DNA from 3 places in the Sporomusa sp. 246TCP1 genome. Region 1 is predicted to be linked to each of the others. Evidence: riboswitches for the same ligand, from Rfam matches in the RefSeq annotation. Region 1 holds a riboswitch; each other region holds the start of a gene.
The links. A riboswitch is a leader RNA that binds a small molecule or an ion and turns the genes downstream of it on or off. The one in region 1 is predicted to bind cobalamin.

Region 1 (10,660 bases):
TGACAGCAAATTACTTACCGTTGTGCGATAAACAGCTCCGTTCATACCTGCCCAGCTGTTATCATAGTTACCTGTAAAAACATAGGCAAAGCCATCAGGAGATACCGAAACACTCCTATACTCCCCTTTTAAGGCCACTGCGCCTTTATAAGTAACTTTTTCAGCCACAGGCGTACCGGTTTCGTCCAGCCTGACATAGTGCAGCGCGGTTTCGGCGTTGGCTTTTCCGCCACCGTTCTGATAGCCGCCGCTGCTGGCCGTCAGCAGTACGTTATTATATTCTTCCATGTCCATCGTGTTTTTGCCGACTCTGGTATAGTCTTTATATTCCAGGCTGCCATCGACAGCAATCGTATAATGAATGACAAAACTGTCGGCATAAGTATCATTGCCCCCTTGAGGATTACAGGTAAACAGCGCGTATAGTTCATTACCTCTTCCAACAAGCCCTTCGCCGTGATAAGCAGTTGACGCGCTATAGCCTGCGGTAGCATTTTTTACCGCATCAGGCACTTCATAAACATGCGATTGTTGATAGTTCTTTGCAGAATCAGCAACAATCAATTTACCGTAGTCGTAGCCTGTTGCAAAGAGATAATGCCCTTTATAGGCAACCGCATGAATATTGGGCTCGGCAGTCAAATCAGTGGAGGCAATAACCGATTTCCAGTTTCCTTCCGGATCAACAACCAAGCTCTGCTTGCCGTTTTCTGTCCTTTGTCGAATAAAAATGCGTACCTGTCCGTTGTCATCAATGATACTGAAGCTTTGCGCATCGGCGTTAATGCCGCTGTCAATTTTCACCTGTCCCTGAGCATCAACGGTAGCTTCTACTCTGGAGCCCGTAATCGTGCCTACCTGCCCGGCAGCAGTACCGCCATACGAATACGTCGTGACAACACCCAGGTCGGCCGCCAAAACCGGCATTGTAAATAAATAACCGCCAAGAAGCGCGGTTGTGACGCGTAAGGCTAATGCGCGGTTGACTTTACGCCTGTTTAAATAACACTTCATATATTTACACCTCCATTAAACCCTCGAACAACTTAAAAGTCATAATGTGCGTTTACAAAGAAAGTTCTTCCTGCCAAAGGATATTCAGGATTAACACTGATATTCTTGTCAGAATAGTCGCGATAGCTGATTTTCAAATCACTGGCAGCGTCAAAAACGTCATTACAGCCGACAGTAATCTGCCAGTCTTTGGTTGGTTTGAACTTGACGCCTAGGTCAAACGTTGTTAAAGCGCTGATCGGAGCGCCGCTTTCATAAGCATAATGCCCGCCCCGTTTGTCTTTAACTGCATTGGTAAACATCTCGTCACGGTATTTGAGTTCGGCATAAATATCGAATTTATCCGACGGTTTATTCGTAAGCCGCAAGCCGGTCTGCCATTCCGGCTGATACGTGGCCCAGATGTCTTTATAACCCTGGGTGTACTCCGAACCGTAATCCGCATAGGCGCTGTCCTGGCGCTGTAACTTGCTCTTGGTATAAGTGGCGTAAAGATTGAGGTCAAATTTTTTCCAGGAATAGTTGTTCTGCATTTCAAGTCCATACACTTTACCCTTGTTGTCATTGAAATAACACCAATAATCATAACCGCGGCGGGAAAGCTGCAGCATACTATCCGAGTCCCGCCAGAAATAAGTCAAGGTCAGGCAGGAGGTTTCGGACCCAAACCACTTATTTCGCCAAAGGCCGCTTAGATCAAACTGCTTCCCTTCCTCCGGCAGCGGATAGGCGGTGCCGCTGGCGTTCTTGTCCTTAGGCGGTGGCAAGATTCCGGCACCATCACCTGCAATTTCATAGAGATTCAGCAGTCGGTAATAAGTGCCGCCAGTTACCCGCATTGAAAAGTTTTCATTAAAATCATTTTTAACAGCCAATTGCCAGGTAGTTTTACCATTAGACTGAGTTTCTTCCTTTTGCACCCAGCTGTGACCACTTGTTTTGTCACGATGGCTTTTTCCAAGAATTTCAGATCGGTTGTATCTGATGCTTGGAGTCAATTGCCAGGTGCCTTCTTTGTCCAGCCTAACTGTGTCCTGCAATTGGATATTAAACAATTCCTGCTCATAATAACTGCGGAATGAATCATAATTGCTATTTGCTGTTTTTAGATTCGAGCCGTCAACATCCATTTTTTCTTTCGAATAGCTGACTAAAAATTCTATCAGGTTATTATCATTAAGCTTGTAACTTCCATCAATTTTTTCACCCCAGCGCGTACTGTCATAAGTGCTCCAGGCGCGAAGAGGGGTAGACCAATAGTAGAAATAAGGATTTTTAATTTTCTCAACCCGGTAATTTTTGTCCTGATCAAGATAATTCAAAGACCAGCCCCATTCCAGATTGCCCGCCTGCGCTCTGCGGCTAACCTGCAGTTCCTTACTGTCGATAGTCTGACGTTTGCCTTCCGCAAGATTAATGTCCGCCAGATCCGTTTTAGCTCCCGGATCATATGCATTGGCAATAGATCCTTCAGGCCACAGATTATTCGGCAAATGCCTGTCAACTTTCTTGTAGCTGCCTTTAATCATCCAGTGATCATCCTGCCATTTGATGATAGCGTCCGTATTTTTAAAGTCATTGTATTTACGGTAACGAGTACTATCTTCGCCATATGATTCCGCGGCAAAGTTAGTGTATTTAAAATCGCCGCCGCTTTGTTCTCTGTTCAGACCAAATAGTAATGAGCCTGTGCTTAAAGGAGACGTAAATTCCAGGGCAGAGTTTCTTCCTCCGTAGGAGCTTATGCCGATCTCAGCGCTAACATCAGTCTTTTCAGGCTTTTTGGTAACAATATTGATAACTCCCCCCATATAAGTACCGCCAAACCTTACAGGAATGTAACCGCGATATACCTCTATCCTTTCGACATTTCTTACGGGAATAGCCGAAATATCAACGGCAGCGTCACCGCCAAGATTTGTCAAAACGCCGTCAACAAAAACTCCTACTTGTGCGGCAGTGGAACCGCGTACGCTGACGGTAGTGTACTGCCCTTTGCCGTTGACTTCGCGCACAAAAATTCCCGGAACCTGTTTTAGCATTTCAGGCAAGTCTTTTTGCTCGCCGGAAAACGTTTCAGGTTTAATGACCGTCACCGTTCCAGGAGACAACTTGCTCTCCCAGTCCGGTCTTTTGGCTTCAACAGTAATAGTTTCCAATTTAAACTCTTTCATATTATCCTGGTCTTCCTGAGTGGCATATGATGTCTGTGTCAGCATAAGGCACCCCAAAGCTATAGCTGCTTCCAGCTTTTTATTTCTTTTTAAAATACTTAAATATGCCAAGCAATCACAACCTTTCATTCTACAGATAGCAACCTGCTGCTAAATTTACAAATTTCCAATAAAAAAACTCCCTTTTCAGGAGTTAAGCTTTATTACGCCAGCGGCCAGATGATGTATTCGGTCACTTGCAGTAATCTCCTCCCTGTCGCACGCAGGTACAAATGGCGATTGTCAGACAGGCAGTTCTCCTGGCTTAGGATCATCGCGTCTCCAAACCTTCCCGGAACAATTAGCTCCAGTGGTATTTCTTGGCATTGCTCCCCATTACAGTGGCGTGACCGCGCCGGCCTTTAACCGGTCTTCCCTATTAAGCTCTAAATAGCACCTGTACCCATATTATTTTATTTAATTCCTTGTTTACACTTGGTTCCAAATTCAATATAACTTTCCAGGACATCAATAATTAATTTCTCTTGCAAACTGCCATCGTCATCTAAATTGTTCTCAATGGAATCTCTGAGGATATGCTTGATCTGATCATCATTATAGCCACAAGCTAACATTTTTTTGGTTAGCTCTTCAATTTTTTTGTGTTTCATAAATCCCCCCCTCGTAGTGCTTAATTGTTCAAGATCGCATTGCCACCTTGAGTAAGCACTTGGGCTATTCAATATTACTTTTTTTTAAACACTGCATAATTAGGCGTGCCAACGGTATTGTTTTTAAGGTGCCAATATTTACTAATTAGTTCAGTCCGGGAACTTGTCCCCGTTTTGGCAAGCAGGTTTTTTACATGTGATTTCACGGTTTCAAAGCCAATCCTGAGTATTTCACTGATTTCTTTATTTGTTTTTCCAGCTGCGATTGCCTGGAGAATATCTTTTTCCCGTAACGTAAACGTCGTCCCATCGGCTAAGTTAATTTCATCACTGGCGCTATAGTCAAAAACCACCATAATATATGCCTGCTTGTCTAAATAAAACGAAAAACAACTAAAACTGATGGTATCGCGCTGATGATTTAACATATCGCTATAATTAGACAAACTCGTTTCTTTTGCTTTAACCATAGCCATAAAACGTCGGCAAACGCTTTTGAATTGTTGAAATAGTCCGGGAGTGATGTTTTTGAACACCTGTTTTGCCTTTTCATTTGAATAAATATTTTCCAATTTATGGTTTAAAATGCAGATTCCCTGATTATCCTGATGAAAAGCTTCCCAATAGTTTGACCAATACATCGTTTTCCCTCAATTTTCACCGTTATATTTGCCACCAATCCTAAAATTGGGGTAAAGACGTTAGAATGGATAATTGTAATGTTAAACTCCAATGTATCCGGATTTGCATGAAAAAAGCTCCCGATTTCAACGGGAGCGCATACGTCATACTGTCAATAGAAATACAACCTTTCTACTTACAGGTTTCGTAATCTCCTCCCTATCGTTCGTAGGTCAAACGGCGATTCTTAGACAGGCAGTTCTCCTGGCTCCGGATCTTTGCTCACCCGCGTCTTCCCAAAGCTATGCTCCAGTGACATCTATGCGGATTTACTCCCCGTTACAGTGGCGGGACCGCGCCGGTTTTTTCACCGGTCTTCCCTTTTAAGCCCTACATGTTGTTATGAAAATACTCATCTTTGCGTTTGCGTCTGAATATTTTCAGCAACCTCTCGTCAGGCACCTATCCCAGCAATATTTTCTTTTTGTTTTGAGTTACTTGCATTATTTTCTAATGTTAAGGAGATTAATTGCTTTTAAGCATACACACTATGCAGTTCCTTTTTTTAGATTAGACTATTTGGTTTGAAACGTAAATCCCTCACCTGAGGATATTTTGTGAAATTTCTTAATCATTTATATTTTATTTACACATATTCTCCTGGTTTCACATTAGCCTCAACTCCCCCTTCTTAGCAAAATGCTGACCTCCTCTCCTAAAAGCTTCTCTGTGCATTTTAATAAAAAATACAACCCTCCCTGTAAGCTTACAAGGAGGGTTGTATTCTAGATTTATCTAAGTGAACTCGTTTCAGCAAAGCTGAACCATCGGGAATTCAGGTGGAGAGTCTATTCCACCTGAACCAACGCCGCCTGTAGAAGCGGGAGTCTTGACTCGCGTACTAAGATAAAAATCCCGGCATAATAAATAGCCGGAAGGTTAGATTAATCCAGTAATCCCCTCCCCATCGCTCGTGGGTGAAAAACGGTGATTGACAGACAGGCAGTTCTCCTGGCTCTAGATCATCGCTTATCCAAACCTTCCCAAGACAATTACGTCTCAGTGGTATACCTTGGATTCGCTCCCTATTACAGTGGCGGGACCGCGCCGGCATCTAACCGGACTTCCCTATTAAGCCCTTTCGGGCACCTATCCCAACAATATTTATTTAATGTTTAGTTTATGATTTGATTATATCAATATTTGTTAACTTTGTAAAATAATTTTCAAAATTTGGGACACAGTTGGAACAATAGGTTCCTCATCCATCTCCATGTCACCAATATAATTAAAGACTCCTGCCTATTGACAGAAGTCTTTAATTTGTCTAACTTCGATGACGTACTTCTATAATACATATTTCTTTTGCGAGTTCATTTAATTTTTCTGATATATTAACAATATGATTTTTATCTAAATTTGCATCCCACTCATCTAACAATAGCAGTTGAAGCTTTCCGCTTTTTTTATCTCATCTAATGATTCTATAATTTTTTCGCCAGTGGATAAGCTTTTATTAGTACTGAATTCAAAAAACATATCAGAATGAGGTGGTAAAAGGAAAGCTTTTTCGCTTAACTTTTCCTTAATTAGAGCCAGAAGTGACGATTTTCCTGTACCATTATCTCCTCGTAAAGTAATTCTACCCGGACTATAGTCTTGAGTGATATCTTTTATGGAATTAATAGAATCAATAGTAATAATCGTATTGTCTTTTTCAGCCTTAATCCGATTCCATGAAATAGTGCCAACATTTATGGGTTCTGTAATAATCAAGGCTGATTTTAATCCCTCAAGACGCGTTTTTAAACTATTCCAATGAGTTGCATAAGATACAATAAAATTCATACATTGAAAGGTTGTAATTTGTCGTGGAAATGTAACAATAAGCATACTTAGGAATACTTCATTGCCTATATTTTGATATATTAACCACACCAAAGTACCAATTACCGGAAATAAGTTAAGAAACATTGAAATTATGGTTGTCAGTTCACTAAAAAGTACAGATTTCAAAGCTGACTTTTTCGCGTTTTTATATTTACCGATAAAATAATTTTTCCATAAATGTATATTTAATTGATTGCCAATTAAAATTGAGTCCCAAGCTGGTAATAATGCTTGCATCATAGCAGTTCGGTCTTCTTGAGCATGTTTGGCGGAAGAAGTTACTAGCGTTTTTAGACTTTTAATAGAAATAGTTATTAAAGGAATAGTTATGGCATAGGCAATCATCAACTTTTTATCAATAATAAAACTAAGAGTTACTATGTTAAAAACTATATTAAAAAAAGTACCGAGTAAATTTGTAATAAACCCAACAAATTCACTGATCACCAACCATGCCTCATTATTTAAATAAGGCTGTCGTTCTTGTTTGAAATCGATATTAGTTCTTAATTGGGCTTTTCCCCTAAAAGAAACTGCAAAAATATCAACATACTTTCTAAAAGAACTAAAAGTAGCTTTGCTCTGAAAATAAGCCATTCCGGAACCTGGAATATGTACTAAAGATAACGACAATATAAATAAAACTAACCACAATGAAAGATCTTGTTTTAATATGACTGCTTGACTCAATTTAGCTATCCATAAGGTTGAAGATGCGACTATTGCTTGTTGGATAAGAATGCATAGTATCATTAAACAAGAACTTTTGTTAATAAAAATAAACATATTAAATTTTTTCATTTTAGGGCATACTCTGTTCAAATTTAACCTTTATCTTAGCTTCTCCTATTTCATTAAACTCAACAGCTGAGCCTGCAGAAAAACCTTTGTGCGTTCCAGCTTCAGCTAACAGCACTACATCTTCTTTTACTGTTCCGGAAGTCAGTTCTCCTTTTTCATTGAACGTAACGGTTTTTCCCTTACTAAATTTAATAAATCCTGCAGAATTATCTCCTTTGAGAAGCTTTTGCCAGCCAACCGGGCGCAAATATGTATCCTCATCCAAAGTACCGGATAAAACCGCACCCGAGTTGAAAAACGTCAGAATTGTATCACTCTTGAAAGTCACAAAGCCATATTTTTCGTCTACCAAACGAACTGTAGCCTTATTCGCTATTGTCCCAGAAATAACATCTCCCTGTTCACTAAAAAGCACCGCTGTTCCACCTTTATAAAGCAAGTGTCCGTAACCCGGAATGCTCACAGCATAATCATTGTTGAAAAAAGGATGGTAATAAAAATGGTGGTAATAAGGTCCAAAATCAGTATGGACAGTTGTATAGTAATAGTCATTAATCACCCGGTTCCAGCCACGCGGCGCCAGCAAAGTGTCCTTGTCAATTGTCCCAGAAACAACTTCCTCTTGTTCATTCAAACTGATGCTAGTATTTTTTTTGAATTGAATAGAATCACCGACACCCCATCCCTGCGGATGAAGTTTAGTATCTTTCGATAAAATTCTGGTTTCAGCACAGACATCAGGCATTGTCACAGCAAGAGATACCCCACACACAATTATGCATACTAATAAACGAGCAACAAAGCGAACAATCATAGCTCATTATCCCCCTTGTAATCTTTTCCTTTATTATAGCAAAATTGTCAGCTAAATGAATACTTTTAAACAAATTAAAAACAATACTATATACAAGACTTAGAAATCACCCTATAATTTCCCTGCACTTTTCCTTGATAATTGCCAGCAGCATAGACTGCCAGGCTTTTAAGCAAGAATCAATACAAGTGCCAATAATCACCGGCGCTTCCACACCGTATTTGGTGGCGGCTGCTGTAAGCAGTTCATTAGCTGCCTGCCGCACTTCGATGCCTGACAATAGTTCCCACTGGAGTTCATCTAAAAGGTGCACATATAAAGCGGCATAGGTCACTAAGTAATTATCATCGTCTATTTGGTAGAGTGCATCCATAAATTTAGGTTTAATCACAACCTTGTCGGAATTGCCTGCATAAGCCTGCCACAAGCTTTCTTCCTTAATACCATACCGTTTGAACCTGCGTAACATACTATGCTGTTGGTGTGGCGACAAACCTGTCTGCTTGCCTAAAGCCTCTTTGACCGCCGGCAGTACTGCCCTGCCAATTAGTTCTCCCAGCTTAGAATGCTTGCCGGCACTTTCCAGGTATAGCGGCGAGGCGGGATTGGCAACAACAATGGTCTGATCGGTGCCTGAACCGGTAGCCAGACCTGTCGAATAATTACTGCCTGCCATAAGCTCCTGCAAGGCAGCCGTTTTAGCCTCAGTACAAGTAACCATCGCCCGGTTCAGGATACCTGGCGGCAAATCAGCGTCAATAACCAGAATAATATTGATGGTACCGGGTTTTTCCAGTGTACTTTTAGCAATAGGTTTAAAATAATCTGCCGGATCGCCAACCCGTCCGCCATTGACTTCAATCCCGCCGGTGACAATGGCCGTTACTGTCAGGTTTTGATAACACTCCGTATGTATTGCCACATTCTCCATCGAAGCTGCCGTCCCCATCCCAGCAGTTGTCGCCGGGTCCAGGCCGATTTCCTCAGTAATAATCCGCATGTGCTCCTGATAGGTGGGTGCCCGCATGGTGCACTCCATCCCCGCCCCAGGATTGCAGTCATTATTAAACACGGCTGTCAGGTCTTCCCGGTAGCCGCCATTGACAATAGCTGTACTACTCACTTTGCGCGGCTGCTCAAACGGGATAACAATGCTTTTATAATACCTATAGACAGAATCACCGGTAGCTAAAACGCAAAGTTTCAAAGCCTGTTCCCTCCCATGTATCCAAAAGCTCAAAATTCCACCCTCTTTACAGTGTTAAGACAGCAAATTCATTTACCCAGGCGCATTGTTTATTAAAATCCCATTCAAATAAGAGTATGGCAGGATCACCACTATATTCCAGGCGCATTTCGCCGTCGACGACGACCGCGCTCTGGGCGTGAGTAAAGTCCAGCCTTTCCTGTTTTCCTGTCTGATTGCACACCCACAATGCCCGTTTGCTGACAGCTGAAGCCTTTTTCCAGGCGTTTTCCGGTGGACCGCCGCAGCTATTGGGCGGCCAGGCAGCAGGCACGACAATGATGTCGGCACCTTTATCGGCCAGCGCAACGGCATTTTCTTCATACCAGGAATCGGCACAGATTAAGATGCCTGCCTTCCTGTCACCGCACATAATTGGCTCCAGCTGCTCGCCTTTATCTGCCCAGCCTTCTGACACACCGCTATGAGCCTGTTTTTTCCGGTGACGACCCAGTACGTTGCCGTCAGGACCAATAACCAGACAACTATTATAATACTTGCTGCTTTCCTCGTCCTGCTCAGCACAGCAAAGAAATACGGTTACCTGCTTCTCGGCGGCCAGCTTTTGAATCGGTTCCACCGCTATTGATGGCTGAATAGGTATCTCAATAGGTTTGGTCTCTCGTTCACATGCAAAGAAATATCCTTGCACAGCTGTCTCTGGCGTAACAATCCACCTGGCACCCACTCCCGCCGCTAACCGGATGCCCTGGCTTAATATTTCCAGGTTGCGGCTCTCTGGTCCACCGCTAACATCTACATGTAGTAATGCAACTTTCATACCCTATTCTCCCCTGTCCCAGATGTTCTAAATACCATTCTATCGCTACCTGTTTTAACGCACATTCAGCGGCATACCCCTGCTTGCCGCAATTGGCTCCATGCCAGCGGGCAAAGCATGCACCGCCGCACAAAGAAAACGAAGGGCATGTTTTGCAAAAACTCATTCCGTCTTGAATCAAAGCTGCCACCTTGCGCTGTTTGACTGTATCCAATCCTGTTGTTACATGACCTAAATAGAAATCCGGATTGCCTGCCAGCGAAGCGCAGGCATACAAACTACCCTGGGCATCAACAAAAGCAGCTTCGCCGTTCATGGCATGACAGTGAGCAAAACCCTGCATTTGGCTGTTAGCCAGTGTAGCTACTCGCTCGATCTGAGAAAATAGCATAGATTTACCTGTCTGTTTAGCCAAGCGTTCAGCTGTCTGAAACGCTTCCTTTACTCCCAGCCATACGGCCTCAGACGAAGGTGCCGCCATCTCGCCGCCCCGCCCTTGGGCGCGTAACAGGTCAAAACCAATCCGCCGGATATTTCCCAAGTAATAGGCCATTTCCACAATGCCACTCAGCTTAGCTACATTTTCATTGGTAACAACAGTAGTTATCCCGGCAGCAATGCCCTGCACTGCCAGTTGACCGGCACCATTCAAAATCTGCCAACAGGTTC
Region 2 (10,660 bases), 1.7 Mb from region 1:
CCTTGGTGACTGCATATGATTATTATAAATTAAGAATGCTATAAGCATTTTCGTTCTGGACATCGGTGATAAACGGAATTTTAGTTTCTCTTTCAGTTTCCCGGTTGCCGGCATAGATGTCCGTCCTGGCGATTTCAGTCATGGAGAATTTACGGGCACCGGTCATCAATTGCTGCAGTCCGGCATTAAGTTTATCAGCACAAGTCCACATAGCAATTGCGCCATAAGGAATGTTCTTCATTTCGTCTTTACCAACTTTTTTCTGTACGTCATGATAACCGGCAAAGATTTCTTGCGGCGACGAGCCGTATTCTTTGAAGCTGACCGGCAGGGAATCCCAGTTGCCGCTAACAGCAACTTTTCTTTCAGGGTGTAAAGCCCCTTCAATATTAGAGCCTAAGAAACCCGGTATCATAATAGCTCTACCCATACAGATTAGCTTAACGAAAGGAGCACCAAGCGCAAGTGCTTTAAACATATGGTCTTCTCTGGCAAGTCCGCCGCCAAAGGCAAGGTCAACCACCTTGTTTCCCTTGTTGGCAAGTACTGTAGCATATTCGTAAGCTTTACTATGTAATAGTATGGAAGGCACACCCCATGCTTCCATCATGTTCCAGGGGCTCATGCCTGTGCCGCCACCAGAACCGTCAACTGTCAGCAAATCCAATTTGGCATCTGTCGCAAACTTGATCGCCATCGCCAATGCTTCCATACCATAAGAACCTGTTTTTAACGAAATTCTCTTATAGCCGAGGTTTCTCAAATATTGAACATTGCTCAAGAAAGCTTCTCTAACTTGGCCGGCTGAAGACAGGTTAGTATAGCCAAGTCTGCTATGGCGGGCAAACGACTTAATAGCACCATGTTTATAAGCTTCCTGAACCTCAGGTACGGTCGGATCAGGATCAACAATATAACCTCTGTTCTTCAAGAAGATAGCATAATCAAGGTCTGTAACCTGGATCTCCCCGCCGATATCTTTGGCGCCTTGACCCCATTTGAGTTCAAGTACAACTTTATCGCCATATTTATTGATGATATATTCAGCAACACCATTTCTAGTGTCTTCAACATTCATCTGAACAATGATCGCGCCATAGCCGTCATAGTAGCGTAAGTAGCAGTCAATCCGCCGGTCAAGCTCAGGCGCTGCGGTTATTTTGCCATTGCCGATAACCGAAGCCTTATCAACACCAACTACATTCTCACCAATAACAATGGGAATACCTACAAGTGCAGCGCCAACAGCAAATGATTCCCAATACTTTGCAGCGATAAACGTTGAACCCAGAGCACCGGTCATCAGAGGCATTCTGGACTTAGTTTTAATTTCATTACCAAATTCGCACTCGGTACTAACATTCGGAAATATACAATCGTCTTGTGAGTTTGACAGGCCATTTGGCAAACCTTGAGCACCATAATTATAGCCTTGAACACGTAAAGAGTTGTAAGACACGCCTACATGAGTGGTATTGCCGCTGCCTGCAGTTATAGCACCAAAGTCACGAGGATATAACAACTTTCTGCCCCTAATACTTGACAGCCAAGTTTCACATTTGCCATGACAATCTGCCCTGCATAATGTGCACAAGCCTGATTCAGCAGGATTACCCCTGTTTATCGTTCCTAATACATCGTTATCCTTTCTCACTTCCATCCTCTCCTTAACTAAAATTTGTAACTATTGTATAATATACACATACTTTTAATCTCTGTCTAGTACACTTTTACGATGTATTTTGTATACTTTTCCACAAAGAGAATCTATTGGAAAAATCAAAGAGAGGACATAATGCAGCTTAACTAGCAATAACAATTAAACAAGCGACTGCTCATTTAAATGATGAACAGCCGCCAAAAATTATGTTTTCTTGCTCTCTACCCATACTGCTTTGTATTTTTATAATAATTTATGCTCAGTACCTTGCATTGTTACATAGTGAGTGTTACCATATAGTAAATGGGTATAAAAGGAAGTGATATTTATTAATGCTCAGTTTAAGAAAGGTGCGCTGGAAATGTGTGTGCTTGTGTTGGCTGCCAAGCAGGATACTTATGGTTATGAGTTAGCGCATAAAATCTCGGAAAATTTTCAGATTGCTGAGGGAACCATTTATCCACTATTGCGCAGAATGACGCAGGAAGCATATTTTGAGACCTATCTCATCGAATCATCAGAGGGACCACCGCGAAAGTATTATCGACTGACAGCTACAGGCCGTATGTACATGCAAGACATAATTAAAGAATGGCGTGAATTTTGCAGTGGGGTTGACCGTATTATTGCAGAGGGAGTGGGAGAATGACCAAACAGGATTTTTTTGGAAAGTTAGAAATGGCTCTAAAAAACATCCCGGCACAAGAACGGCAAGATATTCTTTACGATTATGAGGAACATTTTATCAGCGGCGTTGCCAACGGTAAAAGTGAGTCTGAAATTGCCACTGCTCTCGGAAATCCAGAGGCAATTGCTAAAGAAATCCTTGCTGATTATCATGTCACGCAAGCGGTAGAGAATATCTCCATTACTACTATTGTCCGGGCTGTACTTGCTACGGTTAGTTTAGGTTTTTTGAATCTGGTGTTTGTATTAGGACCGCTTATTGGCGTTGTTGGCGTACTCGTTGCTTGTTATGTTGTCGCTATTGTCTTGATTTTGATTCCTGTGCTGCTGCCGCTAAGGGCTGGTTTTCCGAGCGGTTTAGGCGCTATTTTATCGTGGCTTTTTACATCCATGATGACAGTGGGGACTGGTACACTGCTCGGATTAGGTATGATACTGGTAACTCGCTGGGCTGGCAAGGTATTTATAAAATACTTACAGTATAATGTGCAGATTATTAGGGGGAAATAAGGATGGACAGAGTGCTAAAAAAAATTTCAATCATTGCGGCTGTTGTTTTGATGATTGGCCTTAGCGGCAATGCCGCCTTATTTATGTTTGGTCAGTGTAATGATACTTATATGGCTGCCGGTCAAACCAGAATATCAGATACGTATATGGTTAAATCATCAGCCGCCAAAAACTTGGAAATAGCTATTAGTTCCGGCGATGTTCGCGTGCTGCGTTCTGATGTAGTTTATCCTACTATTCGAATTTCTGGCTGGTCGCCTGCTGGTAATTTGCACACCGAAGACCTGGTGCAAGAAGAAATGTGGGGAGACATTTTGTATCTTAAAATCGGTAACCAAAAGAAATGGCTCGATTCTTTGCTATTTCCCTTTTGGGGCAAAGGGCCAAAAATTAGTTTTGAATTGCTTTTGCCGCCCCAAGAGTATGATGCACTAACTTTACACCTAAGTTCAGGCAGTTTGGTGATAGATTCCCTGGAGACAGGAATATTAAAAGTAACTATGAGCTCAGGAAGGCTTAAAATGGGAAACTGTAAAGCCGACGAAATATCCGTAATAGCTTCATCTGGTCATGTTGAAATTAAAAATACCACTGGTAAGCTTAATGTCGAAAGCAGTTCCGGACATGTTGAGGTCAGTCTCAATGAGCTTGTTAATGATGCGGTATTTCAAAGTGAATCAGGATATTTAGCAATCCATGTCGGGGCTGTCTCTACGCCATTTAAAGTAGAAGCTATGGCATTGTCAGGCAACATAGATATTGATTTGCCGAAAGCCGGTTATCAGGTGCATGGTACCAACTCCTTTCAAGGACATAGTGGTCAGGGAGACGGACCACTTGTAAAAGTAGATATTAGTTCTGGACACGCCCGAATTTGGTAAAAATATGTCCGGGATGGATCGCGACTACTGCCGCTTACCAAAATAGCTGCTGCAGATAATTTTATCAGCCAATTCCCAGCCTATTACGGCAAGCGAGTGCTCCTGTTCGCTTGCCGCTGTGCCGACAAACTGGCCATCAGCCAATACAGCGAAATCTTTGCCAGTATTGAGCAGGTTTCTCCCCATAGCTGTATTCACATATTCATTTTCCTCAATCCCCATCAGATAGGCGACAGTTGGCAAGATATCAATCTGCCCCCCACTTGTTCTAATTTCCTGACCTTTCAGGTCTTTCTGATAGATAATTAGCGGCACCTTGTGTTGATTATCCTGCCACCAAGCTTCGGCAGGTGTGATAGCGCTTATTTCCTGGGAATAAAATTTGTGTACGCCAGTATGATCGCCATAAATTACCACAACTGTGTCATCCAGCAGCTTTCCTTGCTCCAATAATGTCAGCAGATTCCCTATTTGCCTATCGGTATAACGCACGGTTTGGAAACTCTTTCCCAGCATGGTACCGGCAATTTTATCATCAAGCACAAGTTCCTTATAGTTGTCAGGCAGCTCATAGGTACTGTGATTTGTCAACGTAATCATAAATGCTAGAAAGGGACTACGCTGCTCCTGAAGGATGGGAACCACCTGACGAAAAAACGAGCCATCACTTAAGCCTAACCCAATTTGTTCCTCCATAATAAAGTTTGAAGAATCCAAACATAACTTGTAACCAATAGACTCCATGTTATACTGCCAATTCCAATAGGATTTATTATCAGGGTGAATCGCCAGTGTCATATAGCCCTGCTTATCCATAAGTTTGGGCAATGAGTTATAAGTATTGTTAGGATAGCGGAAATATTCAGTGCCCCGGCGCAGCGGATAGACAGACGTATTGGCCATGAACTCCGCATCCGCGGTAGTGCCATTGCTAACCTGCTCATAGAAATTAGAGAAATACAGGCTGTTATTTAATAGTTGGTTCAGGTTGGGCGTAATCTCCTGACCGTCAACAGAATTTTTCAAGTAAAAGTTTTCTAAGGATTCTACCTGAATAAAAATAAGGTTTTTACCAGCAAAAAGGCCTTTGTACTCATTATCAGGCCGGACTTCCTTTTTTTCATTGTACCAAACAGCAATTGCCGTTTTTTCGGGCTCACTAAGTACCAGTGGCCGGGAATCGGCAACATAGGTATAGGCATCAAAAAGGTGATACCCTATAGGTGATAAACCGGTCACCGTTTGACTGGGAGCCCAGCACATGGCGAAAAGGAACTGTTTCTCGCCGCGTGCTGGCGATACATCAAACACATAATGGGCATAAAGCAAATAGCCGACAGCAACACTGAGCAACAGCCCAGCCAGCCGCTTGTTGCTTGCCGGTAACTTACCGCGCTTGTAAGCTAAGCCAGCAATAATCAGCAATACCGGGAAATCTAAAAACAGCAGGATATCCTCGTACTGGCTCATAGACCAAATACTACTGCCGAGATTAGTTAGGTTCGCCGCCTGGCTGACAACATGCACGGAGAGAAACATGCCAAAAGCCCTAAAATACCAGAGATCAAAGAGCAAGAGCAAGGAAAACAAGGCATTGCAGAGCAGCAACAGCCACAGGCGGTGCTGTCCCTTTAGGGTGAAAACCAAAGCTAGCGGGATAATAATAAAGGCCAGATAAACATTGTAGGTAGGTACAACCGACCAGACATCGGCGAAAGCGGCCTTAAAAAATTCCGTGCAATTTACAACACCGATTACGAAGACTGATTTAAACAATAAGGCCCATAAGGTACAAAACCATAACAGCCAGAATTCATATGCTTTGGTCATAGCTTGCTAATCTCTAACATCCTTGCTTTGCCGCAGAGCACCTGGTCCATCCTGTGCCACAGCGACTTCGGCCTCACCAAAGGTTTTCATGTCATTTAGCATATGCAGCGTGGCGTTAATTACCGACATCCCAAGTGCTGCACCTGTCCCCTCTCCCAGATTCATTTTAAGTTGGATATAGGCCGGTACACCAAGCAATGCCAAGGCTGTCTCATGGGCTGGCTCAGCAGCAAAGTGGGAGCCTATCAAATAGGGCTTAACATCTGGAACCAGATTAATGGCAATCAGGGCGGCCGCACTTGTGGCTAAACCGTCTAACACCACGACCGCCCGCCCGGCCGCAGCCCCCAGAATAACGCCTACTAACCCGGCGATAGCAAAACCACCTACCTTAGTCAAAATATCCAAGGGATCAGCAGTATTTGGGCGGTTGACTGCGATGGCTCTATTGACAAGTTCTGCCTCCTGTCCAGTCAAGCCAGGTAGTGGACGATCCTGGCAGCAGGCGACAATTGCCATAGCGGCAGCCAAACCGCCCAACCCCATTTCGCCCAAGCCGATCACCTGGCAGCCGCGCGCAATCTCTGCTTGTGCTATTCTTACTCCCACTTCAATGGCTTGTATCGCTTGTTCGCGAGTCATAGCCGGACCTTCGGTACTATTGCGGCTGCCATAAGCCAGCTTTTTCCGGCATACTACCGGCGAGTGCGGCAGGTCGGCTGCAACACCAATATCTACCATAATTAGTCTGGCCTGAACATGGGCGGCAAACACCTGGATGGGCGCCTGCCCCTGACAAAAGCCGGTCAGTCGAGCTGCTGTTGTCAGTTGCTGTTGGTCAGTTGCAATTGCTATGCCATTATCAGCGGCCATAATAATGATGCTTTTTTCCAGCGCCCGTGGCCGTGGATTGCCGCTAATTCCTGCCAGCTTACAGGCAATGTGTTCAAAGGAATGCAGACTATTTAACGGCTTGGTCAGATTATCGACCCGCCGCTGACACCGTTCCATCGCTATACTATCAAGTGGTTTTATGGCTGCAATTAGTTCTTCAAGCATTGGCTTTGCCTCCCCTATTATTTAGCAGCTTAATGGCCACATAGAGCATATCGACAACCATTGAAGCCCCAATACCCTCCCCTAGCCGGACTCCCAGCTCCAGGCAAGCTTCTAACTGAAGCTGACGCAACGCAATAATATGAGCCGGTTCACCGGACAGGTGCGACGCAAACATATACTCTTTGCTCAGAGGATGAATGGCATTGGCGATTAAAGCCGCCGCCGTCGTGTTGAGCCCGTCAATGACGACAGCGCAGCGGTTGGCGGCTGAGCCAAGAATTACGCCGGCTAATGCACCTAGTTCAAATCCACCCACTTTGGCTAGAACATCTAATCCATCCTGAGGATTCGGTTTATTCACAGCTAAAGCCTGACCGACAATGTCCATCTTGGTTTTAAGGCGGCTGTCTGATATCCCGGTGCCCCGCCCGGTAACTTTCTCCGGAGCGAGACCGGTGAATGCTCCAACAATGGTAGCGCTGGACGTGGTATTACCAATGCCCATTTCCCCCAGGCAAAAACAACTATAGCCATGTTTCACCCGGTCATTAACAATATCAATGCCTGTTTCCACTGCTTGGATGGCCTGCTCACGCGTCATCGCCGGGCCTGCGGTAAAATCCTGTGTGCCATAGGCAATCTTGCGATGCCACAGTCCCGGAACATATGACAGATCGCCAGCAACGCCCATATCAACCACAACCATATCAGCACCGCAGAAGTTCGCAAAGGCATTGGCACTTGCACCTTGGGAGATAAGATAATTGGCTGTCATATGAATTGTTGTTTCTATCGGATAGGCACTCACCACTCGTCTGGCTACCCCATGGTCAGCTGAAGCTACCACCATACAAGGCTTAGGCAGTGCCGGATTCAGCTCGCCTGTTATCCCCGCATACTGCTCAACCATATCTTCCAATCGTCCCAGGCTGCCTGCTGACTGTAACACACCTGCCAGTCTAGTCTTTACCTGATCTTTAATTACTGTATCCGGCCTCATAATTTTCGCTACTGTTGCTTGCAGTAAACTCATAATAACCTCCATTATTTCTCTGATTCAAAAACAAAAGGCTTTTTTGGTTAAGCCCAAAAAAGCCTTCTTGTCCATGAAGGATGGTTGCGGTATAAGGCAGGTCTCCTGGCTCCCAGTTCATTAACTCTTACGCCTTCCCCTTGACGAGTGGCCGTGTAAGATCTCCCTGGTACAGTGGTGGGCCCGCGCCTATGTATAGTCTTCCCATACTCAGACTTCCCTATTCTCCCCTTAAGGGGCACCTTAGCCGAAAAATATGTGTATTTTTATGGTCATTATAACAGACGGCCTTACTACCGTCAATAAACTTATAAAAAATAAGCAGCCACTTAACTAAGTGACTGCTTATTATGTGATTAACCGTTTACGGTTTTACAGTGGCTTTAAACATTTGCTTGCCATCTTTCATCTCAATGATGACGGCATTTTTTACAGCATCATGGGTGGCATTTAAGGTGGTCGAGCCAGTTACGGTCATAAAATCCTTAGTCGCAGCTAATGCTTCGCGAATTTTAGCCGGCTCAGTGCTGTTGGCACGTTTAATGGCATCAATTAACACATTAGCAGCATCATAACCAAGTACTGCCAAGGCGTCAGGTGCCTGGCCATACTCTTTTTTGTAGGCCTCAACAAAGGCTTTGGATTCGGCGCTGGTGTCATCCACAGAGTAATGATTAGTGAAATAGGTATTATCTAAGGCCGCCGGAGTACCGATTTCTACTAATTTCGGTGAATCCCAGCCGTCGCCGCCAACCATAGGAACAGTAATCCCCATTTCACGGGCTTGTTTAACAATTTTACCTACTTCTTCATAATATCCCGGTACATACAGAATGTCAGCATTGAGTGCTTTGACCTTGGTCAAAATGGTTTTGAAGTCCTGGTCTTTTTGCAGATAGGCTTCTTCGGCAAGTACTGTACCGCCGCCTTTTGTAAAGGCATCCTTGAAGAAAGCAGCTAAGCCTTTGCTATAATCACTGCTGTTATCAACTAAGATTACAGCTTTTTTGAGTTGTAAGGTATTAAGTACAAAGTTAGCACCAACAGTACCCTGGAAGGGATCAATGAAACATACCCGGAAGGTATAGTCTTTTACTTTATTGGTTTTTTCATCAACAGTTACCTTGGGGTTGGTGGCACCTACTGCCAGAAAAGGAATTTTGGTTGCTTCAGCTACACTGGAAGCAGCAATGGCATTTGAGCTGGCAAACATCCCGGTAATAGCAACAACTTTATCTTGGGTTGCCAGTTTAGTCATCGCATTGGCAGCCTCTGAGGGCTCACTTTTGTTATCAGCAACAATCGCTTTAATCTGTTTGCCAAGTACACCACCTTTGGCATTGGCTTCTTTAATCGCCATTTTGGCACCATTGGCTGACGAGGTACCCATGGTGGCATTACCACCAGTCATTTCATTTAATACACCAATTTTGATTTCATTAGATGATGTACCGCCACAGCCGGCTAAAACACCGGTAATTAGCAGTACTGCTGTTAGCACAGCTACCATTTTTACACTTGACCTACTCATTTTGTAAATTTCTCCCCTCTTTTTTGGCCACAATACCTTGCCTTGCATCTCCAATCCCCGCATAAAGTGAGCCTGATAACGGCACTCTCCAACGAATGGTTTCAGGCTCAGGAAATGTTGGCCTTCCAAATACTATAAAAAGTATCCTGTCTAAATACTTTTATAGTATTTTTTTAACCTTGTTTACTATAGTTCTACATTATATTACATCCGCCGAGCTTTTTCAAGATAATTAGTGATAGCTATCACTAATTATCTTGAATTTCTTCACTGTTTGTCTACTATATAAATACAATATTATCATTCGTCTTCTCAACGTGCTATATCGCTGATGTTTTATCTCATTACAACTCCAGCACTTTCCAGCCAGACAAAAAATAACTGTGCCCATCCCTCGTCTTCGGGATGGGCGATAAGTAAGCAATATTAGTTTTTCTGAGCTGCGATAAGTTCTGCAATTCCGGTCTCTTTTACTATTTTCGTTAATTTCTTATTATCAGCTATCCATCTGTCACCAAAATCCTCTGGCCCCAGATAATGGACTGGCATTCCCAGTTTCTCCATATTCTCTTTGAACTCAGGGTCATTGATCATTTCCCTTAGCCCTGATATCAATCTGGCCTTTTCAGCTAGCGGCATTTCTTTAGGGGCTGCAATTCCGTTCCAAAAATTAAAAGCTACATTGATTCCCTGTTCCTTGAAGGTTGGCACATCCTCAAAGCCTGGGAGGGTTAATCTATTTTCCTCTGCAACTCCCAGTATTCTGATAGTACCGCTTTTTACGTGTTCTTTTAAGGGCGCTACATTATACGCTCCCATAAGCTGCACATGCCCACCCAAGAGAGCCGCAAGAACTTCCGATTCGCCCCGGAAAGGCACTTGTTTGATCGTAATCCCGGCTTCTTTGGCAAATATTTCTTCCGTAACATGTACTGATGTACCCAGTCCCGAATGACCAACCTTGATTTCTCCAGGATGCTGTTTGGCATAGCTAACCAATTCACTCAGGTTTTTCCATGGTTTGTCAGCAAGACAGGCAACTACCACGGGTGAAGATACAACATTAACTAACGGTTCCAAGGCACTAGGATAATGGTATCTTGTCTGCCCATAAAGTGGTTGCAATATTACGCTTGTGGCAACAACGCCAATTGTATAGCCATCCGGTTTGGCGCCGGCAAGTTCATTCATGCCGAGGGTGGCTCCGCCGCCAGGCATATTGACTACCACCAGCGGCTGCCCCAGATGCTTATAGGCTGACTTTTCCAGCGCCCTTGCCAGTATATCTGAGCCTCCACCGGCAGCAAACGGCACAATTATTGTAATTGGTTTACTAGGATATTGCTCAGCAGCCGTACTCTCTTTTGCTCCCATAGTACATCCCCCCATAATAATTGTCATACTTACGAAGACCGCCAACAGGACAAAGAACCTCTTGTTTCTAATCACGATCCCCTCCATTCTACATT
Region 3 (10,660 bases), 3.0 Mb from region 1:
ATTACCGGGCATTTCAAACCAACAGGAATTCGGCCAAAATTCTTAGAAAAACTAGCGGCGAATGGCATCCAGCTGCCGAATGAGACCTTCTGGCCCAAGTAAAGAAGCGGTATTAAAGTAGTCTGCAGGCACAGGTTGATAGTGTAGCGCAAGATAGTAACGCATCATATAAAGGAGGAACGAACTATGTTTATTGCAATCATAGCATTAACCTTCATAACGGCATTTGTATTCCTATATCTGGTGCTTCACACCTTTATACCGCTTACCGGCCCGGTTGAGATGCGACTTAAGGCGCTAGACAGCATGGTATCAGGACGAACTGACATTGATGACGAACTGGCAAAACCATTTAGGCAGCGTATTCTGGCCCCGCTAAGCGGCGATATGGCAACAGTCCTGACAAAGCTTACACCCAAGGCAGTGCGCGCCAACATTGAGCAAAAACTGATTAGGGCCGGTGGTTTTGCCAAATTGACCAGTGATGAGTTTCTCCTGGTGATGGGCTTTTTGGCTTTGGCTTTGCCTGTCATTGCCGGTACACTGGGGGTACTTGCCGGCATAGCCGGCAGCAAGGTAATTGGCGTTATGCTCATGGCTTTCTTGGTCAGTCAATTACTGCCGTTTTTGCTTTTAAACTATAAAATTGCCAAACGCAAAGTAAGCATTCAAAAGGATTTGCCAGATGTATTAGACCTCTTAACAGTCAGTGTGGAAGCGGGGTTAGGGTTTGACGGGGCACTGGCCAAACTGGCGGAAAAAATGAAAGGTGCACTTGTGGATGAGTTCAACCGGGTATTACAGGAAATCCGTATGGGTATAGCAAGACGCGAGGCGCTGGTTGCTATGGGTACACGCTGTGAAGTTCCCGATCTCTCGCTGTTTACCACTTCGTTAGTGCAAGCCGACCAGTTAGGGGTTAGCATTGGCAATGTTCTCAGAGTACAGTCAGCATCCATGCGGCAAAAACGCCGACAGCGAGCCGAAGAGCAAGCTATGAAGGCGCCGATCAAAATGCTGTTGCCACTGGTGTTGTTTATTTTTCCCTCTTTATTTGTGGTTCTCTTAGGGCCGGCTGCTATTTTGATGTTCAATAGTCTGCTAAAGTGAGCCTTGTTGTAACTAATATTATCCGAAATGAATTACTGGTTTTGGCAATAATGTCAAGCTATAGTTACCGTAAAAATCCTGCAAAGTAGCAAGCTTTGCAGGATTTAAAAATTTTTATGTTATGAAATATATCGTGTTATTTAGTATAATAGAAACACCATTAATGAAATAGGGTCTGTTCTAAAATATACTAGGAGCTGACATGAATGAAGACTCAAATCATTCAAGAAATTGATCATCTGCAAGATGTCTTGTTTTCCCTTAGCGATTCTATCGGTCACAATCCTGAGATAGGCATGCAGGAATTTCAATCTGCTGCCAAACTCACCGGATTGTTACGAGAACATGGTTTTACGGTTGAAATGAATATTTGCGGTTATGAAACGGCATTTAAGGCAGTCTATGACTCAGGGAAAACCGGTCCGACGATTGCTTTTTTTGCCGAATATGATGCCTTGCCGGAGATTGGGCATGGTTGTGGTCATAATATGATAGGCGTTATGGCTGTCGGCGCCGGAATTGGTCTGAGTAAGGTGCTTGCCGCCGGACGGGTAACCGTTTGGGGAACACCGGCAGAGGAAACAATGGGCGCTAAGGTGGCTATGGCCCGCGATGGAGTTTTGGCTGAGGTTGATGCGGCAATACTTGTTCATCCTCATAATAAAACTTATGCCAGCGGCGTATCACTGGCAATGGATGCTTTGCAGTTTGAGTTTAAGGGACAGACTAGCCATGCCGCTTCTGCGCCGGAAAAAGGCATTAATGCTTTAGATGCCGTTATTCAAACCTTTAATGCTACGAATGCTCTGCGCCAGCATGTTGCATCTGATGTGCGGATTCACGGGATTATAACTAAAGGCGGGGTAGCGGCTAATGTTGTGCCAGACCATGCTATTGCCCAATTTTATGTGCGGGCGAGAAGACGAAAGGCCTTGGATGAAGTTGTGAAAAAGGTGAAAAATTGTGCGCAGGCAGCCGCACTGGCTACTGGTGCGGAATTAATCATCAGCAACTATCAACTTTCCTATGATGATATGAATACGAATCAGAAATTGTCTGAAGCTTTTAATTCAAATCTGCGGGCGGTGGGAGAAACCAATATTAATCCGCCGGCAGAGACCTTTGGTTCTATTGATATGGGCAATGTGAGTAGTGTTGTACCGGCTATTCACCCTTATATAGGTATTGGCGATGAAACCTTAGTAGGCCATACTGCGAAAATGGCGGCAGCTACTTTTACGCCTGCTGCGCATCAGGCTCTATTGCGCGCAGCTAAAGCTATGGCGTTAACTGGTTATGACCTAATTACGAAAGCCGGCTTGCTGGCGGAGATCAAAAAGGAATTTTGCCAGAGTCTGATTCATTAACGTATTGTATTTAAGTTAGCAACATAGGGCTGTGGAAAACTTAGAAATAAGTTTTCCACAGCCCCCACTTTATAACAACATGCAAGCCGGGTATAGTTTGCTAGTTCTCAATATAGGAACAGCAGTAATCTGCTACTAGTAGTACTTTGAGTTTGAAGCGTGATTCAGCCGGGACCTGGAAGCTATCTCCGGTTTTATATGTAAGCCAGTCGCTCTGTCCTGGTAACAATACCAGCAGTTCACCTGCTAAAATTTCCATAATCTCGGCTGCCGCTGTACCAAATTCATATTCACCTGGGAGCATGATTCCTAGAGTCTTTCTACTGCCATCGGCAAAAATCACCGTACGGCTGGTTACTTTTCCTTTGAAATATACATTAGCTTTTTTAACAATAGATACCTTTTCAAATTGTTCCATAATGACGAAGCCTCCTGATAAAAAAATTTATAATTGTATTATAGTGTATTGTAGCATGTTTAGTAAAATAGGAAACGCTTTGTCGATGAGAAAATGCAGTGAATATTTGGGAACACTATAGAAAAAAGGAATTGGTGAGATGAATAGTCATGTATTGTGATTTCTGTGGAAAGCGACTTGCCGGTAATGTAAAGTACTGCCGGCATTGCGGTCGAATGCTAAGAAGCTGCCTGGATGATACTATGCCAGTGCCGGTTATCAATGAAGGTATGTTGACTAGTAGGCGCCAGGAGGCAGGTCCCAGGAAAAACATGGTTGATCGAACTGTGGTTTGGAGAAAGGTGTATGGGACAGTTGCTGTGGCCACGATTGTTATAATGCTCTATATCTTAGCAACGTTTGAAACAATTAAGCAATATCAGTTACTAACAACAATCATTGGCTGTCTGTTGGCAATCTACATCTGGCGTAAAGGTAATATTAGATTAAGTAAGTTTTTCTTCCGCAAGTAATTGCCCGTATCCACTTAAACAGAGAACAGATAAGAACAGTCGGGGGAACGATGCGAATTATTAACGTAACTAAGCAGCAGGTATTAGGCAATAATATCAAGGTAGCGGCTACCTTTTTTTTGCGGTTGGTCGGACTTTTGGCTACACCTAGTCTGTCACATGGTGCGGGTCTTATGATCAAACCATGCAGCAGTGTCCATACCATGGGTATGCGATATCCTATTGATGTGATATTTGTGGATGATTCTGATAGGGTAGTTAAGGTTGTGATGGGTTTAAAACCTAGCCGCTTTGCGAGTCAGTGGGGAGCGGACTATGTCATTGAGTTGCCGGCAGGAACAATTGCGGCTACCTATACCCAAAAAGGCGATCAATTGGAATTGCAAGAAGCAAAAGATCATTGACTCAGGTTTTGGCTTGCTTTTAGCTTGTACCATATAAGGCTGTGTGCTAAAATATTTACAAACTGCAAGGGTATAATAGTGGAATGAAGTAGAAGGTGGTGGCGGCGTGCTTGATCAGACAGAAGTACCATTATTGAAAGCGATGAACATCTATATAGACGACGGAACAATTCCCTTTCATACTCCAGGGCATAAAATGGGCAAAGGGATGCATCCCCTCTTTAACGAGGTTGTACAGCGAAAAGCACTGCAGCTTGATTTGGCAAATATGGCTGAACTGGACGATTTGCACGAACCACACGGACCAATCAAAGCAGCGCAGGATTTAGCTGCCCAGCTGTATGGAGCTGACTACAGTTATTTTATGGTAAATGGGACAACCGGCGGTATTTATGCCATGATTCTTACCATTGCGGGGCCTGGTGATAAGATCATTATACCGCGTAATGCCCACCGCTCTATTATTGGGGGCATTATCTTGAGTGGAGCTATTCCTGTATTTATGCAACCAGAGGTAGATATCGAGTTGGGACTGACGATGGGAGTTACACCAGAGACAGTTTTGGAGGCTCTCAGACAGCATCCTGACGCCAAAGGGGTACTGATCATTAATCCCACATACTATGGTGTAGCTACCGACCTGAAAAAAATTGTGGAGATAGTCCATGGCTACAATATTCCGGTTGTCGTTGATGAGGCCCATGGACCACATCTTAAATTTTCGTCACGATTACCGATTCAGGCGCTAGATGCCGGTGCTGATATTGTGGCCCAAAGCTCGCACAAAATTATCGGGGCCATGACCCAATGCTCTATTGTTCATTGCCGCCAGGGTCTTATCCGGGTGCCTCGCCTGAAAGCTATGCTGCAGTTAGTGCAGTCAACCAGCCCTAACTATATATTAATGGCATCTTTAGATATTGCCCGTATGCAGATGGCAACAGAGGGGCGTGGGTTGATTGAACGCGCCGTTGATTTGGCTAATCAGGCTAGACAAGAGATAAACAAGATTCCGGGGCTATACTGTTTTGGTAATGAGAAAGTAGGCAATCCGGGTGTTTATAGTATAGATCCAACAAAGGTGACAGTGACTGTCAAAGGCTTGGGGCTAACCGGCGCGGAAGCCGAGCGGATTTTGCGGCATACATATAAAATTCAGGTAGAATTATCAGATGTATATAATGTTTTGTTTCTTATTACCTTAGGCGATAGTATGACTGAGGTGGCGGCGATGGTGGCAGCGTTAAAGGATATGGCAGTCACGCATAATGGTACGCGCGATTTTTCAGCGATTAATGAAATAACCCGGGAGGGAAAACATCCGGTAGCACCTGAACAGGTTATATCGCCAAGGGAGGCATTATTTGGCAATACCTGTATGGTGCCTTTTGGTGATGCGGTTGGCATGATTTGTGCCGAAATTGTTACTTTCTATCCGCCTGGTATTCCGATGCTCTGTCCGGGTGAACGGATTACGCAGGAGATTGTTGATTATTGTCATACCTTGCAAAATGCTGGCTTGCATATTTCCGGTCCGGAAGATTATTTGCTTAACACGATAAAGGTAGTGGATTAAATGCACGGTAAATTAATAGTTATTGAAAGATAATGATTACTTAGAGATATGTCCAAAAAGATACCTACCCGGAAGGTGTAGGTATCTTTTTGGCTTAAAATCAAACCAAAAGATTACTTGTGGAAATGTCCAGGTGATGTTAGGATGTGGTTAGAAAAATAAAATGCTTATCGAAAAGATAGAGTTGTTAGAAAAAGAATAGCAAGAGATGCTAAAAAAGTGATAGAATTCAATGATAAATAGCAAAGGACGGAATATAGTGGGTAAGATATTTTGCTTAATGGGAAAGAGTAGTTCAGGAAAAGATACTATTTTAAAATCTATTCTACATGATTGCGAGCTAAACCTATATCCAATAATACCCTATACTACTCGACCTATTCGACACAATGAAAAACAAGGTAGGGAGTATTATTTTGTTGATGAAGTCACTTTAGAATCCTACAGGTCAAAGGGAAAGATTATTGAACAACGGAAGTATAACACTGTAAATGGTATTTGGTCCTACTGCACAATTGATGATGGTCAAATTAAATTACACGAAGCTAATTATTTAATAATTACAACCTTGGAAGCTTATGAAAATTTACAAAATTATTTTGGGTCTGCCAATGTTATTCCAGTTTATGTCTATGTAGAAGATGGGGTAAGATTGCAACGCGCATTGGACCGGGAAAAAAAGCAAACCCATCCTAATTATGAGGAACTTTGTAGGAGGTTTTTAGCAGACAATATTGACTTTAGCTCTGAAAAACTTACGGCTCTTGGGATAACTGTGAGTTATACTAATGAAGACTTACAGGCCTGTATTGTAAGTATCAAAACTGATATTTTAAAAGAAATCATCTAGTTTAATCCTATGACAATAGGATGCCCGAAGGCAATAAATCATGTTCTTCTTCTCCGTACATATCCTGTAATATTAGTATTTTATAAAATATAATGGAATTATTGCTAATTCCAGCTATGGCTCAAATAGATTCTTTTCTGCTACGTCTAGTAAATACAGCGCCTCGAACTAGGCAATTTTTGATACTAAAGTGGAGAATGAAATTTAGTAATTTCTGTTTTCGCACAGTCTGATGTACCCAACCATTTAACCGTTTGTAGAATTCTGAATCGTGGCGCACGAAATATAAGCAGAATAAACAAATACATTACAAATTATTAAAGAAAAAATTTACAAATGATATAAATAATGGTATAATCTAACTGAAAATGTTAAAAAACAAAATAATGTTGGGATAGGTGCCCGAAAGGGCTTAATAGGGAAGACCGGTGTGATGCCGGCGCGGTCCCGCCACTGTAATAGGGAGCGAATCCAAGGAATGCCACTGAGACGAAAGTCTTGGGAAGGTTTGGATGAGCGATGATCTAGAGCCAGGAGAACTGCCTATCTGTCAATCACCGTTTTTCACCCACGAGGTATGGGGAGGGGATTAGTGGAGTAATCTAACCTTCCCGGCTATTTAATTATGGCCGGGATTTATATTTTAGATTGTTTCTTAAAATAGCCCTCCCTATATAGCCTAAGGGAGGGCTATTTTTAATGTAAAGGGAGGGTTGATATCAAATACGCTTGAAAGGTGGTGTGGGGTTCGGGATTTTGTCATTTTTCATATGGTTGAGGGGGACAAGTTTTTGACAGTGAAGCAACGCAAAGCAACGAATAAATACCTGGCGGCAAGAATTTGCTGTGCGCTGGCGCTTGGTTTTGCGCCGCAGCTTTGGGGGATGGCTCAGGCGGCAGAAGTCGGGCCGTCGGTGACGGTAGAGGCTGATACCATAAAAGAAACGACAGCAGATTCGTCAGGTCAATTAACAAATGATTACTTCGGAACCACCTATACCGGTGTAACCATCCAAAACGGCGGCCGCTGGCGGCCGATGGATGCCATAACATTTAATAGCGATACATATGATTGGAACAAATATATCAATATCGATAAATTAAACGTAAAGTCTGGCGGCATTATCGATTTATCCTGGCAGGAAACGCCGAATCCAGTGGTGTCTGAGTGGGGAGAGAATTATTTTCGTAATTTGACAGTAACAAATGCCACACTGGCAGATGGTACGATTTTTCGGATCAGCGGGGCAACTGCCGTTTGGTCAAATATAGTAATGACATCTACTCCGTCGACAAATTTAATCACGCTAGGAAACGAAACAAACCTAGTAGCAGGCAGTGGCACGTTATATACGCAGCTTGGAAATATTATCCGTTTTAACCCGCTAAAGGTCAGTAAGGATTCGATTATCTTCGGAAGTGGTGGACAAGAATTTTTACGTATTTTTGAACAAAAAGCCGGGCAATTCAAGGTAGTAGGACAAGCATCGTATTTGGATGCTCCCCTGACTGTCTATAAAGTGACACCGATTGTTCGTACTACAGAAATTAGCGTCCCTACGTATGTAGAGGATCCGGTAACTGGTGAATTTGTTGTCAACGGTGAGTATGTTGTCCTGAACTCCTTTTTAACAGACTATACCCTTGATAATACTAAACTTTTATCAGAATCAGCCAAAACAGCCGGCGATATGCAGCTAGCGCAGCGCAATCTGTGGCGGGTGGAAAATAGTAATGCCTTTAACCACCAAGATGAACTGCACGCCCCGGGGGATAAGCGCCGCGAAGGCAGCTGGGCAAATGTTTATGGTGGCAAGTTTACCAATCAGGGCAGCTATGGGCGCAGCATCAGTGAACACTACCATGGTTTACAGGTCGGCTATGATAAAGAACGCTCCGGCGATTTCTACGATGGTAAGCTGTATACCGGATTGTTCTTCCAGCAAACCAAAGCAGACACCGGTCTTGCTAGTGGCAGCGGCAACTCAGAGAGTAACGGCTTCGGCACTTATGCCACCTGGGTGGGCCATAACGGCCATTACCTTGATGTGATGCTGCGCGGCTCAAAACAAACCAGCGATTACTATTTTACTACTAGGAGCGGTAAAGTTGACGGTAACAACCAGGTCTGGGCTGTCGGGCTTAATGCGCGGTATGGCCTGCGTAAAGAACTCGCGAACGGCTGGTTCTGGGAACCGCAAGTCGGACTGGCTCTTGGCCGGATTGACAAGGCTGATTACACAACAAGCAACGGCTTAAAAATAGCACAAAGCAAGGTCAATGTGCTAACAGGACAGGCAGGTGCGTTGGTGGGTCGGTCTCTGCCAGAAAACAACGGGAAAGTCTACGCTAAGGTGACGGTTAACCATGATTTCTTAGATGGCGGATCCATGCTGGGCAGCTATTATGACGAAACACAGGCCATTAAAACCGGCGCCAACAAAGATACCTGGTGTGAACTGGTATTAGGCGTTGATAGCAAAATCTCGCCAACCGGTAATTTCAATTTGAGTCTGCTGCAGACCTTTGGCGGTGATGCAAAGGCCAACTGGCAGGTAAACGGGGGCGTCAACTGGCGCTGGAACGGCTTTGGTTCGCACCAAAAAGCACAAGAAGAGCTCAAGACTGGCAAGCCAACAGCTATAATTCTGTCTGCTTCGACTGGAGCAGCGTCTGGCGAGATCGGGCAAGGGTCTATACTCAAGGTACAAGCTAAAACCGGTTTTCAGAAAGCAGCCGGGAAAGGCGTTGACCAAACACAGCTACAAAACGATCAGGAAAAACAACAAGCTCCAAATAAAGAAATGGCGGCAGAGCATTTTGGCACCGCTAGATACAATGCCATTACGGATATTTCGCAGCCAACAACGGTAGCTTCAGTCGCTTTTGCACCCGAAACAACACGGGCGGCTGTGTCTAACGTGCAGTCTGAAGGCAGTGTCCAGGCAGGCGGCGGGAAAATACCGGACGCTAACCAAGCATTGCGACTAAATGACCAGGAAAAACAACAAGCCTCCCCAAAAGCAACGGCAGAACAAGCCAACGACTCTAAAGACAATTCCAGTGTGGAAAATACAACAACCACGGTTGATCCGGGCTATGTTTTGGAAACCGTAGTGGTTGAAGCGCCGCGGCCTGCATGGGAAGATAAGCTCTCGCCAGGCACTGTGACTGTCATTGAACCAGATAAATACAAAGGCGAACAAAAAACACTGCCCGATCTTCTCAAGGAAGTGCCTGGTATTCATGTCCGGTATGTGGGCGGCGGTCCTGGCCAATACACGACAGTCTCTGTCCGCGGCAGCACAGCGTCACAGGTAGGTGTGTTTGTCGACGGGGTATTGACAAACCTCGGAGGCGATGCGGCGGTCGACATATCGACAATCCCTGTCAAAAATGTAGCGCGGATTGAGGTATACAGAGGCTATATCCCGGCCCGTTTCGGCGGTACCTATATGGGCGGCGTAATCAATATTGTCACCAAAAAGCCGGAGAAAGCTAATATTTCGGCTTCCTATGGACAACGCTCCTGGGGCGGCTACACCGGCAGCCTGCAGGTAGAGGAGCCACTGGGGGCAGGCACCCTGATGGTGGGTCTAAACAGAGACCAAAGCACCGGGGATTTCCGCTATACCAATGCTGAGTGCCAGAATAAAATCTCGACCCGAATTGCTGAGCAGGAACAACTCGTCGCATGGTATGAAAATGATATTGCACAAGGTTCGATGTCTGCAGACAATAAAACGTATATCGCCGAGAAAAACAGATTGGCTTATTACAAACAACTTTCGGCAACACGCTATCGCATGAATAACAGTTATAAAAATACCGATGCTCTGCTCAAATGGCAGGATGAACACTGGCTTGTCAAAGCCAGCTGGAAGAAAATTGACAGGTTTTTGCCCAATGCCGGTAAGTGGGAATATATAGATGTTCCTAATCCTTATTTTTCTGCAAGTGAGTTAGAAAATCCAGCGTTTGAGTATCCTAATTGCCGAAAAAAACAGATACTTACCGCAAAAGACATCCTCCTCGGCAGGAGGGATACCAGCGGCAACCTGGAATGGGGCTGGAATGTCAATTATCTGGATCAGGATAAAAGCTACCGCAATAATGAACAGTATGGAACAGGTAGTTATACCTATGTAAGACCGCTCAGCCGCTGGAGCGCTTATAAATCCCAAAAGCTCGGCGCCTCTTTGGATGGAACGTATAAAGCCAGCAACCACCTGCTGGATTTCTTAGTGAACATATCCCGGGAAGATATGGATGTAGATGGCTGGAGAATGGACGTTCTGGATAGTTCGCAGTGCAATCGCTTTAAAACCAAATATCAACAAACACTCTATAATATTCAATTGCAAGATACCCTAACGCTTAATTCGACCGGCGATCTCTGGTTTACTCCTAGTATCCGCTACAA

Region 2: it holds a riboswitch for cobalamin, as region 1 does, so the genes downstream of both, cobT (nicotinate-nucleotide--dimethylbenzimidazole phosphoribosyltransferase) here and AC1ECB_RS10730 (response regulator transcription factor) in region 1, are expected to answer to the same signal.
Region 3: it holds a riboswitch for cobalamin, as region 1 does, so the genes downstream of both, AC1ECB_RS24895 (autotransporter outer membrane beta-barrel domain-containing protein) here and AC1ECB_RS10730 (response regulator transcription factor) in region 1, are expected to answer to the same signal.

What each region holds. Positions count from the first base shown of each region.
Region 1 covers NZ_CM170492.1:2,217,890-2,228,549, forward strand. Annotated here, with positions in the region: gene AC1ECB_RS10715 (beta strand repeat-containing protein) at 1-1,014, opposite strand, end outside; gene AC1ECB_RS10720 (TonB-dependent receptor plug domain-containing protein) at 1,047-3,299, opposite strand; cobalamin riboswitch at 3,461-3,643, opposite strand; gene AC1ECB_RS10725 (hypothetical protein) at 3,641-3,838, opposite strand; gene AC1ECB_RS10730 (response regulator transcription factor) at 3,913-4,479, opposite strand; cobalamin riboswitch at 4,697-4,890, opposite strand; cobalamin riboswitch at 5,444-5,627, opposite strand; gene AC1ECB_RS10735 (hypothetical protein) at 5,894-7,150, opposite strand; gene AC1ECB_RS10740 (hypothetical protein) at 7,152-7,964, opposite strand; gene AC1ECB_RS10745 (adenosylcobinamide amidohydrolase) at 8,071-9,171, opposite strand; gene AC1ECB_RS10750 (carbon-nitrogen hydrolase family protein) at 9,218-9,991, opposite strand; gene AC1ECB_RS10755 (radical SAM protein) at 9,960-10,660, opposite strand, start outside.
Region 2 covers NZ_CM170492.1:3,886,795-3,897,454, forward strand. Annotated here, with positions in the region: gene AC1ECB_RS18355 (glutamate synthase-related protein) at 23-1,654, opposite strand; gene AC1ECB_RS18360 (PadR family transcriptional regulator) at 1,980-2,309, shown strand; gene AC1ECB_RS18365 (HAAS signaling domain-containing protein) at 2,306-2,857, shown strand; gene AC1ECB_RS18370 (DUF4097 family beta strand repeat-containing protein) at 2,860-3,738, shown strand; gene AC1ECB_RS18375 (LTA synthase family protein) at 3,763-5,568, opposite strand; gene AC1ECB_RS18380 (nicotinate-nucleotide--dimethylbenzimidazole phosphoribosyltransferase) at 5,575-6,627, opposite strand; gene cobT (nicotinate-nucleotide--dimethylbenzimidazole phosphoribosyltransferase) at 6,620-7,660, opposite strand; cobalamin riboswitch at 7,739-7,921, opposite strand; gene AC1ECB_RS18390 (ABC transporter substrate-binding protein) at 8,025-9,191, opposite strand; gene AC1ECB_RS18395 (Bug family tripartite tricarboxylate transporter substrate binding protein) at 9,618-10,565, opposite strand.
Region 3 covers NZ_CM170492.1:5,263,989-5,274,648, forward strand. Annotated here, with positions in the region: gene AC1ECB_RS24855 (TadA family conjugal transfer-associated ATPase) at 1-102, shown strand, start outside; gene AC1ECB_RS24860 (type II secretion system F family protein) at 187-1,110, shown strand; gene AC1ECB_RS24865 (M20 family metallopeptidase) at 1,317-2,477, shown strand; gene ppnP (pyrimidine/purine nucleoside phosphorylase) at 2,578-2,895, opposite strand; gene AC1ECB_RS24875 (hypothetical protein) at 3,045-3,407, shown strand; gene AC1ECB_RS24880 (DUF192 domain-containing protein) at 3,458-3,811, shown strand; gene AC1ECB_RS24885 (aminotransferase class I/II-fold pyridoxal phosphate-dependent enzyme) at 3,918-5,387, shown strand; gene AC1ECB_RS24890 (nucleoside/nucleotide kinase family protein) at 5,647-6,237, shown strand; cobalamin riboswitch at 6,617-6,798, shown strand; gene AC1ECB_RS24895 (autotransporter outer membrane beta-barrel domain-containing protein) at 7,035-10,660, shown strand, end outside.